Regions from separate parts of the Beijerinckia sp. 28-YEA-48 genome, predicted to be linked through region 2. Evidence: predicted binding sites of a transcription regulator. Region 2 holds the regulator's gene; each other region holds the start of a gene.
The links. Region 2 encodes PhoB, which activates phosphate uptake and scavenging genes when phosphate is short. Its sites were predicted from a motif close to TGTCATNNANCTGTCAT; they were not measured.

Region 1: a site for PhoB is predicted at 1,136-1,152, ahead of BLW50_RS17830 (UDP-2,3-diacylglucosamine diphosphatase). Genes of this name have one in related genera too.
Region 3: a site for PhoB is predicted at 2,583-2,599, ahead of BLW50_RS16660 (Orn/Lys/Arg family decarboxylase). Genes of this name have one in related genera too.

The regions. Positions count from the first base shown of each region.
Region 1 covers NZ_FNSI01000001.1:3,793,177-3,797,493, forward strand. The annotation lists gene BLW50_RS17825 (glycosyltransferase family 4 protein) at 1-88, shown strand, start outside; gene BLW50_RS17830 (UDP-2,3-diacylglucosamine diphosphatase) at 247-1,044, opposite strand; gene BLW50_RS17835 (glycosyltransferase) at 1,178-2,407, shown strand; gene BLW50_RS17840 (CoA-acylating methylmalonate-semialdehyde dehydrogenase) at 2,521-4,017, shown strand; gene BLW50_RS17845 (alpha/beta fold hydrolase) at 4,170-4,317, shown strand, end outside.
Region 2 covers NZ_FNSI01000001.1:3,972,559-3,976,875, reverse strand. The annotation lists gene BLW50_RS18560 (O-succinylhomoserine sulfhydrylase) at 1-698, shown strand, start outside; gene BLW50_RS18550 (GcrA family cell cycle regulator) at 1,087-1,632, shown strand; gene phoB (phosphate regulon transcriptional regulator PhoB) at 1,708-2,436, opposite strand; gene phoU (phosphate signaling complex protein PhoU) at 2,483-3,205, opposite strand; gene pstB (phosphate ABC transporter ATP-binding protein PstB) at 3,227-4,045, opposite strand; gene pstA (phosphate ABC transporter permease PstA) at 4,042-4,317, opposite strand, start outside.
Region 3 covers NZ_FNSI01000001.1:3,531,306-3,535,622, forward strand. The annotation lists gene BLW50_RS16655 (GNAT family N-acetyltransferase) at 1-143, opposite strand, end outside; gene BLW50_RS16660 (Orn/Lys/Arg family decarboxylase) at 182-2,539, opposite strand; gene BLW50_RS16665 (aminotransferase class V-fold PLP-dependent enzyme) at 2,893-4,317, opposite strand, start outside.

The DNA.
Region 1 (4,317 bases), 180 kb from region 2:
TGCGTCGCACAGCCTGGAACGCAGCGCCCGCAGCTTTCTGTCGATCGTGGAGAATGCCAAGGCGGCGACCAGCCTGCCGTGGCGATAGGGTTAGCTCCGCTTCACCGTCATTGCGAGCACAGCGAAGCAGTCCAGGAGCCAAGAATAGAGCCCTGGATATAATGCCGGTGCCACAGGCATTTTTGATATTTCACCACATGCCTCTGGATTGCTTCGTCACTGCGCTTCTCGCAATGACGAATGCAATCAGGCGATCAGTTCGCTGCTCAGCTCTTTCACTGACACGGGCGCGAAAGCCTCAGCCACTTGGTGCCAATGGATCAGTTCCAGGCGACCGTCTTGGTTCTCGACCACGGCCGAGCAGGATTCAACCCAGTCGCCGGTGTTGATATAGAGCACGCCATCGACGGTGCGCATGGTCGGCTTATGGATGTGGCCGCACAGCACGACCTCGACACCATGGCGGTGCGCATCGGTCACCACTGCATTCTCGAAGGCGCTGATGAAGCTCACCGCGCGTTTGACCTTGTCCTTGCTCCACTGCGAGAAGGACCAATAGGGCAAGCCAAAGTAGCGGCGCACGCGAGCGATATGACCGTTGAGCCAGATGGCGAAGTCATAGGCCCAGTCGCCGAGCAGAGCCAGCCAGCGCACGTTGCGCACGACCGTATCGAACTTGTCGCCGTGCAGGATCAGCATCGAGCGACCGTCGGCGCAGCGATGAATGGATTCTTCCTCGATTTCGATGCCGCCGAAATTCGAGCCGACATAGTCGCGGAAGAATTCATCGTGATTGCCCGGCACATAGATGACGCGCGTGCCCTTACGCACCTTGCGCAGCATCTTCTGCACCACGTCGTTATGTTCCTGCGGCCAATACCAGCTCTGGCGCAGGCGCCAACCGTCAACGATATCGCCGACCAGATAGATGGTATCGGCATCGTAGACCCTGAGAAAATCGAGCAGCGCCGTGGCCTGGCAGCCTCGCGTGCCCAGATGGACATCCGAGAGGAAGAGGGTTCGGACATGTCTGGATTCGGACATCGTTTCAGTCTCGCCCATGAGTAGCCAGACGATTCAGCCCAGCTAACAGGAGCGGGATGCGCGATTTGTGTCTCACTTTCGTGACAGGATGCGTCATACTTCCGTCAACGGGACCGGGTACCCGGAGATGGCAATGTCGATTCTCGCGCAGTCCGCCGCAGCACTCGCCGCCACGCTTCTCTCCATCCAGGTCGCCAGCGCCGCGATCGCGATGGTTCGATGCCGCAAGGGTGCGCCTGTTGGCCCGGTGAGCAAGCCGAAAGGCATTTCGATCGTCCGCCCGCTGTGTGGCCTCGAACCCTATTCACGTGAAACGATCGAAGCCTCCTTCCATATCGACTGGCCCGACTACGAGCTGATTTTCTGCGTCGCCGATGCGCAAGATCCCATTGTGCCGCTGGCGCAAGCGGCGATCGATCGGCATCCGCATATTGCCGCCCGCCTGCTCATCGGCATGGAGCATCTCGGCCCCAACCCGAAGCTCAATAACATGGCCAAGGGCTTTCGCGGCGCCCGCTTCGACGTCATCGTTTTCGTCGACAGCAATCTGCTCGTCGCACCCGACTATCTGCGTCGGCTCACCGGCGCCTGGCGCGAAGACGCCGGCATGGTGACAGCACCAGCCTTCGGCGACCGGCCGGACGGGTTTTGGTCGATGCTCGAATGCGCCATGCTGAACAGCTATCAGGCGCGCATCCAATATGCGGTCGACACGCTCGGCTCCGGCTTCGCCCAGGGCAAATCGCTGATGTTCCGCCGCGCCGATCTCGAACGCGGCGGCCTCGAATCGCTCGCCAGCGAACCGGCCGAGGACGCCGCGGCGACCAAGATGATGCGCGGCAAGAAGCGCGACATCGCCGTCGCCGGGCCGCCCTATCCGCAATTGTTGGGACGCCGCACCCTGGCGCAGGTCTGGGGCCGGCATCTGCGCTGGGCGCGGTTGCGCCGCGCCAGCTTCCCCGTCCTCTTCGCGCCCGAAATCTTCAGTGGCGTCCTGCCGCCGCTGGCGGCGACCCTGGTCGCCGCCCATGGGGCAGGGATCAATCTCCTGGCCGCCACGGTTGTGTTTCTGGCGGTGTGGTACATTCCGGAATGGCTGCTGACGCGCATCGCCGGCTGGCCCCGATCGGCAGCTTTGCTGCCGGCTATGGTGCTGCGCGATATCTTGTTGCCAGCGCTGTATTTCTGCGCCTTCTTCGGCCGTTCCGTCACCTGGAACGGCACCAAGGTGGATCTCGCCGCCGCGCCCAAACGGCGCGTTCTGCTGCGCCCGAAACTCATCGCCAACGCCATTTCGGCTGGCAGCGCCCGTCTCGCCCGCGTCTCCCTGGTGCGCTCCCTGAAGACCCTGCGCCGTTCCTGACCGCCTTATTCATAGGGCCAGGTGCTTATTCATAAGACTAAGCGCACTGATTTATCCCTTCCCCTTAACAATTCCTCCGGGCTAGAACGACGGCCAGCGGAAGGAAAATCATCATGCGCGAACTGACACATTTCATCGGCGGCCAGCACGTTAAGGGCACGTCCGGACGCTTTACCGAAGCCTATGAGCCGATGACCGGCGAAACCATTTCCAAAGTACCCCTGGCCTCGAAGGCCGAAGTCCGCGCCGCCATCGAGAACGCCATTGCCGCCCAGCCGAAGTGGGCCGCCACCAATCCGCAGCGCCGCGCCCGCGTGATGATGAAATTCGTCGATCTGCTCAACCGCGACATGGACGCGCTCGCCGAACTGCTGGCGCGCGAACACGGCAAGACCATTCCCGATGCCAAGGGCGACATCATGCGCGGCCTCGAAGTTGCGGAATTCGCCATCGGCGTGCCGCATCTGATGAAGGGTGAATTCACCGAAGGCGCTGGCCCGAACATCGACATCTATTCGATCCGCCAGCCGCTCGGCGTCGTCGCCGGCATCACGCCGTTCAACTTCCCGGCGATGATCCCGATGTGGAAATTCGCCCCGGCCATCGCCTGCGGCAATGCCTTCATCCTCAAGCCGTCGGAACGCGATATCGGCGTGCCGCTGCGCCTCGCCGAACTGATGATCGAGGCCGGCCTGCCGCCGGGCATCCTCAATGTGGTCAACGGCGATAAGGAAGCTGTCGATTGCCTGCTCGACGATCCCGATATCAAGGCCGTCGGCTTTGTCGGCTCGACCGCCATCGCCGAATATGTCTATGCGCGCGCCGCAGCCTCAGGCAAGCGCGTGCAATGCTTCGGCGGCGCCAAGAACCACATGGTGATCATGCCGGATGCCGACATGGACCAGGCGGTCGATGCGCTGATCGGCGCTGGCTACGGCTCGGCCGGCGAGCGCTGCATGGCGGTCTCCGTTGCCGTGCCGGTTGGCAAGGGCACCGCCGACGAATTGGTGAAGCGCCTCATCCCGCGCGTCGAATCCCTGAAGGTTGGCCCCTCGACTGATGTTGCCGCCGATTACGGCCCGCTCGTCAGCCGCGCTCATCTCGACAAGGTGAAGTCCTATGTCGATATCGGCGTCAAGGAAGGCGCCAAGCTGCTCGTCGATGGTCGCGGCTTCAAGATGCAGGGCTATGAAAATGGCTTCTACCTCGGCGGCTGCCTGTTCGACGATGTGACGCCCGACATGCGCATCTACAAGGAAGAGATTTTCGGGCCGGTGCTGTCGGTGGTTCGCGCCAATGCCTATGAAGACGCGCTGCGCCTGTGCAACGATCACGAATATGGCAATGGTGTCGCCATCTTCACCCGCGACGGCGACGCGGCGCGCGATTTCGCCTCGCGCGTGCAGGTCGGCATGATCGGCGTCAACGTGCCGATCCCGGTGCCGATCGCCTATTACACCTTCGGCGGCTGGAAGCGTTCGGGCTTCGGCGACCTCAATCAACACGGCCCGGATTCGATCCGCTTCTACACCAAGACGAAGACGGTGACGTCGCGCTGGCCGAGCGGCATCAAGGACGGCGCCAGCTTCGTCATCCCGACGATGGGCTGATTATCTTACGTTTTCACGGAAAGAGCCGGCGGTTCCCCCGCCGGCTCTTTTGTTTTGAGCAACGGAGTCTCGCGGCCTTCCTCAAGACCTGCTAACGTTCCGGGAATTTCGCTTTGCCAAGGAACTTTGCAAGGTAACCGTCGGCGAATGTCATGCCCTACTCGACCCGAAATGGCCTGAAAATCCACTACGAGATTCATGGCGAGGGGCATCCCCTGGTCCTGATCCACGCCAATCCCTTCGATCGACGTCTGTGGCTCTATCAAATCGCGCGCTTCTCGCCGTTCTATCGCGTCATCG
Region 2 (4,317 bases):
AGGTCATCGACATCACCGCCGTGGCCAAGATCGCCCATGATGCCGGTGCCACGCTCGTCGTCGACAATGTGTTCGCCACACCCATTCTGCAGAGCCCGCTGCAACTTGGCGCCGATTGCGTTGTCTATTCAGCCACCAAGCATGTCGATGGCCAGGGCCGGGTGCTCGGCGGTTGCATTCTCGCCTCGGAAGCCTTCATCCAGGCGCACATTCACAATTTCCTGCGTCAGACCGGCCCGGCCATGTCGCCGTTCAACGCCTGGGTGATGCTGAAATCGCTCGAAACCCTGCCGCTGCGCGTTACCCAGCAGATGCGCAACGCCGAGCGCGTCGCCGACTTCCTCGCCGAGCAGAGCGCCATCAATTACGTGCTTTACCCCTCGCGCAAGGACCATCCGCAGCACGAACTGGCCATGCGCCAGATGTCGGGTGGCGGCACCGTGGTGGTGGTGGACGTGAAGGGCGGCAAGGAAGCGGCCTTCCGCATGGCCAATGCCTTTTCCATCATCAAGATCTCCAACAATCTTGGCGACGCCAAGAGCATCGTGACGCACCCGGCAACGACCACGCATCAGCGTCTGCCGCAAGCTGATCGTGAGGCGATGGGGATCGGTGAAGGCATGCTGCGCCTGTCCATCGGCCTCGAAGACATCGAAGACATCATCGAGGATTTCCAGACCGGCGTTGACGCCGTTTGAGGCGGTAACCCCATACAAAAACCCGCCACAGTTGCGGTTTAGGGTCCCGCCGAGCGTGAAGGCAGTGGATAAGTATGCGCTTGTCCGCGTGCCCCAGCGCTTTCTATCCCGCGTCGGCAAATCCAATGTTTGCATGGAGTTGATGCCGCCGCCGCTGGCGCGGGGATGCTCGAAAACCTCGAAGGGCTTGGGGAAAACGGATTTCACCCACATGAACATTGAAGCCGGACTCTTGCGCGCGATTCTACGGCTAGTGTAGATTCCGGGCTGTCTACTACGACATTTCGTGCGGCGGACCTTTCAGCAAGCGTGACATGCGTCAATCGCTCACCGGCTCAACCGGGGGGCGAACCAGACGGATTCACGGCAACGGATTTAGGAGAAGAGAATGTCCTGGACCGATGAGCGCGTTGAGACGCTCCGTAAACTTTGGTCGGATGGTCATAGCGCAAGTCAGATTGCCGCCGAGATCGGCAACGGCATCACGCGTAATGCCGTGATCGGCAAAGTGCATCGGCTGGGATTGTCCGGTCGCGTCAAAGCGCCGTCCACGACGGTGGCGCGCCCGCGCGTTTCGCAGCCGCGTGTCCATCGGCCTGCGGCGGTTCAGAGATCGAGTTCGATGGGTGGTGGAATGGTGCGTGGTAATACCGCATTGGCCTTCGCCCCGCGCGCTTATGAAGCGCCGGTGCTGAAGACGATTGAGGAAGTCGTGCTGCCGATGTCCGAGCGCGTGACGATCATGGAGCTCAAGGAGTCCATGTGTCGCTGGCCGCTGGGCGATCCGGCGACGTCGGAATTCCGCTATTGCGGCGGCAAGTCCGATCCCGGCGCGACCTATTGCCCCTATCATTCGCGCATGGCCTATCAGCCGGCGCAGGATCGCCGTCGCGATCGTTCCAAGAACCCGCAGATGTTGATGCGGCCTTCCTGAGAAACTGACGGCCTGAAAAATTTAAAGGCGTGTGATTCAATCACACGCCTTTTTCTTTTCGAATGTGCTGGCCGACTATTCCCGCTCGAAGGTTTCGTCGAAGGAATAACCGGCGCCGCGCACGGTGCGCAGCGGATCGCGCTCGCGCCCGCGGCTGATCGCCTTGCGCAGGCGGCCGATATGCACGTCGACCGTGCGCTCGTCGATGTCGATCGACAGGCCCCAGACGGCATCGAGCAATTGCGCGCGCGAGAAGACGCGGCCGGGCTTTTCCATCAGATGTTCAAGCAGCCGGAATTCGGTCGGACCCAGATGCAATTCGCGGCCGTTGCGATGGACGCGCCGTGTTTCGCGATCGAGCTCGATCGGTCCGCGCTGCAGCTTGGTGGCGATGCGTTCCGGCCGCGAGCGACGCAACAAGGCATGCACCCGCGCCATCAGCTCGGGCACCGAGAACGGCTTGACCACATAGTCGTCGGCGCCGACCGAAAGGCCGCGTATCCGTTCCTGCTCCTCGCCACGGGCGGTGAGCATGATCACCGGTAGGCCCTTGGTGATCTCGCGCGCCCGCAGCCTGCGGCAGATTTCGAGGCCCGAGACCCCCGGAAGCATCCAGTCGAGGATCAGAAGGTCGGGCACTTCTTCGGCGAGGCGGATTTCCGCCTCGTCGCCCCGTTCAATCCGCTCCACGGTGAATCCAGCCGCCTCCAGATTGTAGGCAAGCAGCAGCGCGATGGCTGGCTCATCCTCAACGATGAGGATGCGCGGGGCCGTCGCCTCGTTGCGTGGACGCCTGTCACTCACTGACACGGGTTTCGATTCATTCGTGAAAGTCTGCATGGATCAGCCTCTACTTTGCTGCCGCTGCTTGAGGTTCAAGGCCCGATGATCCACCCTTGGGCCGCTCCACCGGCAGCGGTTCGCCGGTGACGAGGTAATGCACGGTCTCTGCGATATTCGTCGCGTGATCGCCGATCCGTTCGATGTTCTTCGAACAGAACAGCAGATGGGTGCAGAACGAAATGTTGCGCGGATCTTCCATCATGAAGGTGAGAAGATCGCGGAAGACGGAGTCTTCCAGCGCATCGACATCGGCATCGCGGCGCCACACTTCATCGGCCTGCGCCACGTTCTTTTGCGCATAGGCATCGAGAACGTTCTTCAGCTGGATGGCGGCGATATCGGCCATATGCTTGAGGCCGACCAGCGTGCGCGGCACGCGCATATCGCCGGAAATCTTCGCTGTCCGCTTGGCGATGTTCTTGCAGAGATCGCCGACACGCTCCAGATCGCTAGCGATATGGATGGCGGCGACGAGTTCGCGCAGATCGACAGCCATGGGCTGGCGCCGCGCGATAGTGAGAACGGCTTTCTCCTCGATCTCGCGCTGCAAGGCGTCGAGCTTCGGGTCGCGTTCGATGGTGCGGCGAGCCAGGTCCGCATCGAGGCGCGAGAGCGCGTCGATCGCGTCATAAAGCATTTTCTCCGCGATCCCGCCCATTTCGGCGAGGCGGCTGCCGATGAAGTGCAGCTCCTCGTCATAGGCTTTTACGGTGTGTTGGTCGGTGGTCATCATAATCTCCGGAATCCTGTCTCAGCCGAAGCGGCCAGTGATGTAATCCTGCGTCTGCTTCTGTTCCGGCGACATGAAGATCTTCGAGGTTTCGTCGAACTCGATCAGATCGCCGAGATACATGAATGCTGTTTTGTCGGAGCAGCGGGCCGCTTGCTGCATGTTGTGCGTGACGATGGCGATCGTGTAGCGCGACTTCAGCTCGTCGATCAGCTCTTCGATCTTGGCGGTCGAAATCGGATCGAGCGCCGAGCAGGGCTCGTCGAACAGGATCACTTCCGGGCGGATGGCCACGGTGCGGGCGATGCACAGGCGCTGCTGCTGGCCGCCCGAAAGGCTGAGCCCGCTGGCATTGAGCTTGTTCTTCACTTCTTCCCACAAAGCGGAGCCGCGCAGCGCCGCCTCGACCCGGCCGTCGAGCTCGCTCTTCGGCAGTTTCTCATAGAGTTTGATGCCGAAGGCGATGTTGTCATAGATCGTCATCGGAAACGGCGTCGGCTTCTGGAACACCATGCCGACACGGGCGCGCAGCAGATTGATGTCGAGCTTGGGATCGAGAACGTTCTGCCCGTCGAGCAGAACATCGCCCTCGGCGCGCTGGTTCGGATAGAGATCGTACATCCGGTTGAGGATGCGCAGCAGTGTGGACTTGCCGCAGCCCGACGGGCCGATGAAAGCCGTGACCTTGTTGGTCTCCAGGTCAAGGTTGATGTTCTTCAGGGCTTTTGTCGTTCCGTAATAGAAGTTGAGGTTACGGATCGAAAGCTTGATGTCGGACGCGGCGGGACGGTTCACCGGATTCGTGTCGACAGGCTTGAGAACGGTGGCACTCTCACTCATTTCGGCTTCCTTTCGGCGCCCAGGATGCGGGCAACAATGTTCAGGGTCAGAACCGCGGTGGTGATCAGCAGGGCGCCGGTCCAGGCGAGCTGCTTCCAGTTCGGATCTGGGTTGTTGACGAAGTTGTTGATGGTGACGGGCAGGTTGGCCATGGTCGTCGTCAGGTTCACGCTCCAGAACTGGTTGCTCAGGGCCGTGAACAGGAGCGGCGCGGTCTCGCCGGCGACGCGGGCGGTGGCCAACAGCACGCCGGTGATGAGGCCGGCGCGGGC
Region 3 (4,317 bases), 440 kb from region 2:
TCGGGCATCCCGCTATCCTCGACGCCCTCCTCGATGCCGCGGCGGATATGGCGACGATAAATCGCCATCATCGGCTCGACATCGCTATCGCGCGAGGGACGGATGACAATCGACGACACGTTTCCTGATGAATCGTTTTCCATGAGCATAGTCAGTCTAGCGTGATCGGCCTTCTACCGCTCTATTCGGAAACGACATAGGTATGCAAGCTGATACGGCCTGACGCATCGACCTCGCGGTAGACACCCTGGATTTCCACTTCGAAGCCCGGGAAGGCGTTGAAGCAGACCTCGAACATCTTGAGATAATCGATCATCGGCTGCGCCCGCTCGGTGAGCCGCTCGCCCGGCACAATCGTGGCGATGCCGGGTGGATAAACGACGAAAGGCGTCGTGGCGATACGGCCGGCGAGAGCGTTGATCGGCAGGAAGTCGACATCATTGCGCACGAGGTAGCGCGCCGCGTCGCGCGGCGACATGGCGATTTCGGGCAGGTGCTCAGAGGAGAATTGCTTCGCCTGAAGGGCGCTGACGCCAGCGTCGCGGAAGAAGCGATGCATTTCCCCACAGAGATCGCGCAAGCGCACACCGGCGTAGCGTGCCCGCCGCCGTCCGTAGAACTCAGGTATGACGTCTTCCAGCAGGGCGTTGTCGTCGTGCAGCTTTTTGAAGGCGACGAGACCACTGATCAGGGTTCCGGCCTTGCTGGCCTCGATACCAGGCGTCAGCAGGAAGAGCAGCGAGTTGAGATCGTTCTTCTCCGCAACGATACGGTTCTCGCGCAGATACTGGGCGACGATAGGGGCTGGGATGCCGTGCTCGGCGTAACCGCCGGTCGCGCGGTCGAAACCTGGCGTCAACAAAGTCAGCTTGTTCGGGTCTGTCATCGCGAAACCCGCCGTCATGCTGGCGAAGCCATGCCAGGCCTCGCCAGGCGCGAGCTGCCAATAGGCCGGATTGCTCGCTAGTTGATCGGTGCTGATCGATTCCCAGGCGACATTGTGGATGCCGCCTTCGCGTGACACATCCGGAATGGCGACGCGATCGGGCACGAAGGGTTCGAAGAACCAGCGGCGTTCCGGCCGTGCCTCCTTCTCTTCGAACTCGCGGCGCACGGCGCGGATCTTCTTGCGCAGCTCAATGCCCAGCCGGATCGTATCGTCCCAGAGCACTTCGCCAGAGCGGCCCTTCATCATCTGCGCGCCGACATCGAGCGAGGCGAAGAGCGGATAGAAAGGCGACGTCGAGGCATATTGCATGAAGCTCTCGTTGAAGCGTCGATGCTCGACACGTCGCTTCTGGCCGCGAATATGCCTGTCCTTCATGTGGATCTGCGACGCCTGCGAGAAACTCGCGAGCTGCTTATGGGTCGATTGCGTAGCGATGATCCCCGGCGCCTCGGGCCCAAGGTTCGTCAGCCCCATGGCGAAACGCCCAGCATAGAGCGGATGGAACTTCATGAAACCGGCCCAGGCCTCGTCGAACAGGATATATTCACAGAGGTGGCCGATACGCTCCAGGATCATCTGGGCATTGTGGATCGTGCCATCGTAAGTGCATTGCTCGACGACCGCGACGCGGAAGGGGCGCGGCCTGCGCCAGGCCTCGGGATCCTTGACCAGAGGGTGATTGCGGATGCGCTGGCGCAACACCTCCTCGTCGAGCGAGTCCCAACCCATGGGGCCGATCAGCCCCCAGGCGTTGCGCACCGTCGGCACATAGACCGGGATGCCACCGCTGATCATCAGCGCGCCGTGATGGGCGGCCTTGTGGTTGTTACGATCGAACAGCACGAGGTCGCCATCGGTGACCAGGGCCGCAAGCGCGACCTTGTTCGAGGTCGAGGTGCCATTGAGGACGAAATAGGTCTTTTCGGCCCCGAAGATTCGCGCCGCTTCTTTCTGGGCCTTGAGCGCTGGACCTTCGTGTGTCAGCAAGTCGCCGAGATCGAGCACGGAATTGTCGAGATCGTCACGGAAGACCGCTTCGCCAAGATGTTCCATGAAGACGCGGCCGATCGGGCTGCGGCTATAGAACACGCCGCCGTTGTGGCCCGGACAGGTCCAGAGCTGGTTGCCTTCTTCCGCATAGTCGACGAGCGTACCGAAGAACGGCGTCTTCAACGTTTCGGCATATTGCTTCAAGCGGCTGATGAGGTTCTTGGCGATGAAGGGCGGCGTCTCTTCCGAAAGGAAGACATAGCCGTCAATGAAATCGAGCACTTCGACGGGCAGATCCTCGAACCGCTTGCGGCGGATCAGCAGGATGATCGGAAAATCGAGGCCGCGACGGCGCATCAGGTTGATCAACGCCGCTGTCTTGCCCTCTAGGCCTTTCTTGCCCCAGTCGACGACCATGCAGCCGATGGCGGCATCGGTCTGCACGGCAATCTCGGCGTCCTCAAGTTTACGCGCCTTGACGACCTCGAAGCCGGAACGCTCGATTTCGGTGACGATCTGATTGAAGCGGACGCCCTCGAGATCATCCGCGTCAAAGGTCGGCGCCGAGAAGAGGAACGTGAAACGTCTGAAATAATCCATGTCTGCCCCAATCGAATTGAGCGTCGATCTGTCGTCGCGTTAGATGACAGTATGGTGACATGGACATAGCTCCGGCGACCAGAGGCGCAGGACGAAACCGGGCAGCGCGTCGTCGTAGATAACCAAATCCCGATCGCGCTTTTCAGAATGAGCCGTTTTAATAGCTCCGGAGGCGGAGGCCAGAGGCCTGCATCCCTTCGGGTGTGGGCATTTTAAGCTTTAAATCAAAAGCTTGGGTGCAGAGACGCTCTCGGCGTCGCGGCGGACCACGGTGCGCGACATCAACATGGAGGCGCATCGTGTGTGCCTCCAGCCATTGCCACAGGCCGGGCCCGCCGAAAGTCGCGTTTTATCTAGGAGGCGAGAGCGGCGAACTGCTCATTGCCCTTCGGAGAAAATATGGCGCGTTTCGTGTCGCATACATACATCGGCACATATTGCTGTGCGCATTGCGCGAGTTCGATGACGGATTGGAGGATGAACTGTACTTTCTCCTCCGGCATGAGAACGCTGAAATTCAACCGGATGAATCCCGGCTTCGCCATTTCCTGCCCAGCCAGAATATCGCGCCGCAGCTTTTCGGATTCCGCCGCATCGATCGACAACAGCCGATGGACGTAGGGTCCGGCGCAGGCACAGCCGCCGCGCGCCTGAATGCCGAAGCGATCGCTCAGCATGCGCGTCACCAGTTGCTGGTGCACGAACCCACCGTTCTCGTCCCGCATTCTGAAAGAGAAGATCGGCAATCGAGGCAATTTCGGCGATCCCAAGAGCTCGATGCGCGGTTGATCCTGCCAGGCGGCCATGGCGCGCCGGGTGAGTTCGGCATTGCGATGCTGCATCGCCTCCGGGCCAATCGCGTCTTTCACCATGAACGCCAGCGCGGCGCGAATATCGCCCACCACATTCGGCGTTCCCGCTTCTTCGCGCGCTTCGAGACTGCCGCTGTAATCATGGCTGAGCGGCGAGACAAAGCGAACGGTGCCGCCGCCCGGCCAACTCGGCCGCGTCATGACAACAGCATCGTGGCGGACGATCAACACGCCCGATGCGCCAGGGCCGCCGATGAACTTATGTGGCGATACGACAATGGCATCGATTTCGGCCTGGTTGCCTGGCGACGACTGGGCCGGCGACATGGCGATCGGCAGATAGGGACCGGCTCCCGCATAGTCCCAAACCATTTTGGCGCCAGCCGCCTTCACACGGCGCGTGACGGCCGCAACGTCGGTGACGATACCCGTCACATTGGACGCCGCGGAAAAAGAGCAAACAACAAGATCGCAGGAAGCGGATTCTTGCAACGCCGCATCGAGCGCAGCCATGTCCGGGCCGCCATCGAGGCTCTCGGCGATTTCAATCACCTCGGCCCCACTTTCGCGCCAAGGCAGAATATTGGAGTGATGTTCATAGGGGCCGATGATGATACGGGCCCGCTGGCCTGCGGCCACCGCCTGATTGACGCCGAGCAAAGAGACAAGGCGGTTGATCCCCGCCGTCGCGCCAGAGCCAGCAAAAATCACCGCGTGCTGATCCGTCGCGCCGCAAGACTGTGCGATGACAGCACGGGCTTCCCGACGCATCCGGGTCATGAGGCCGCCGCAATAGGAAGCCTCAGTATGGCTGTTGGCGTAATAGGGCAGAACGCGCTCGAGAATGAACGCCTCGATCTGCATGAGCGCGCGCCCGGAGGCGACATAATCCGCATAGACGAGTGGCTTTTTGCCGAAGGGCCCGTCGATCTCGGCCGCGTTGCCGATCAATCCCGCCTGCAACCT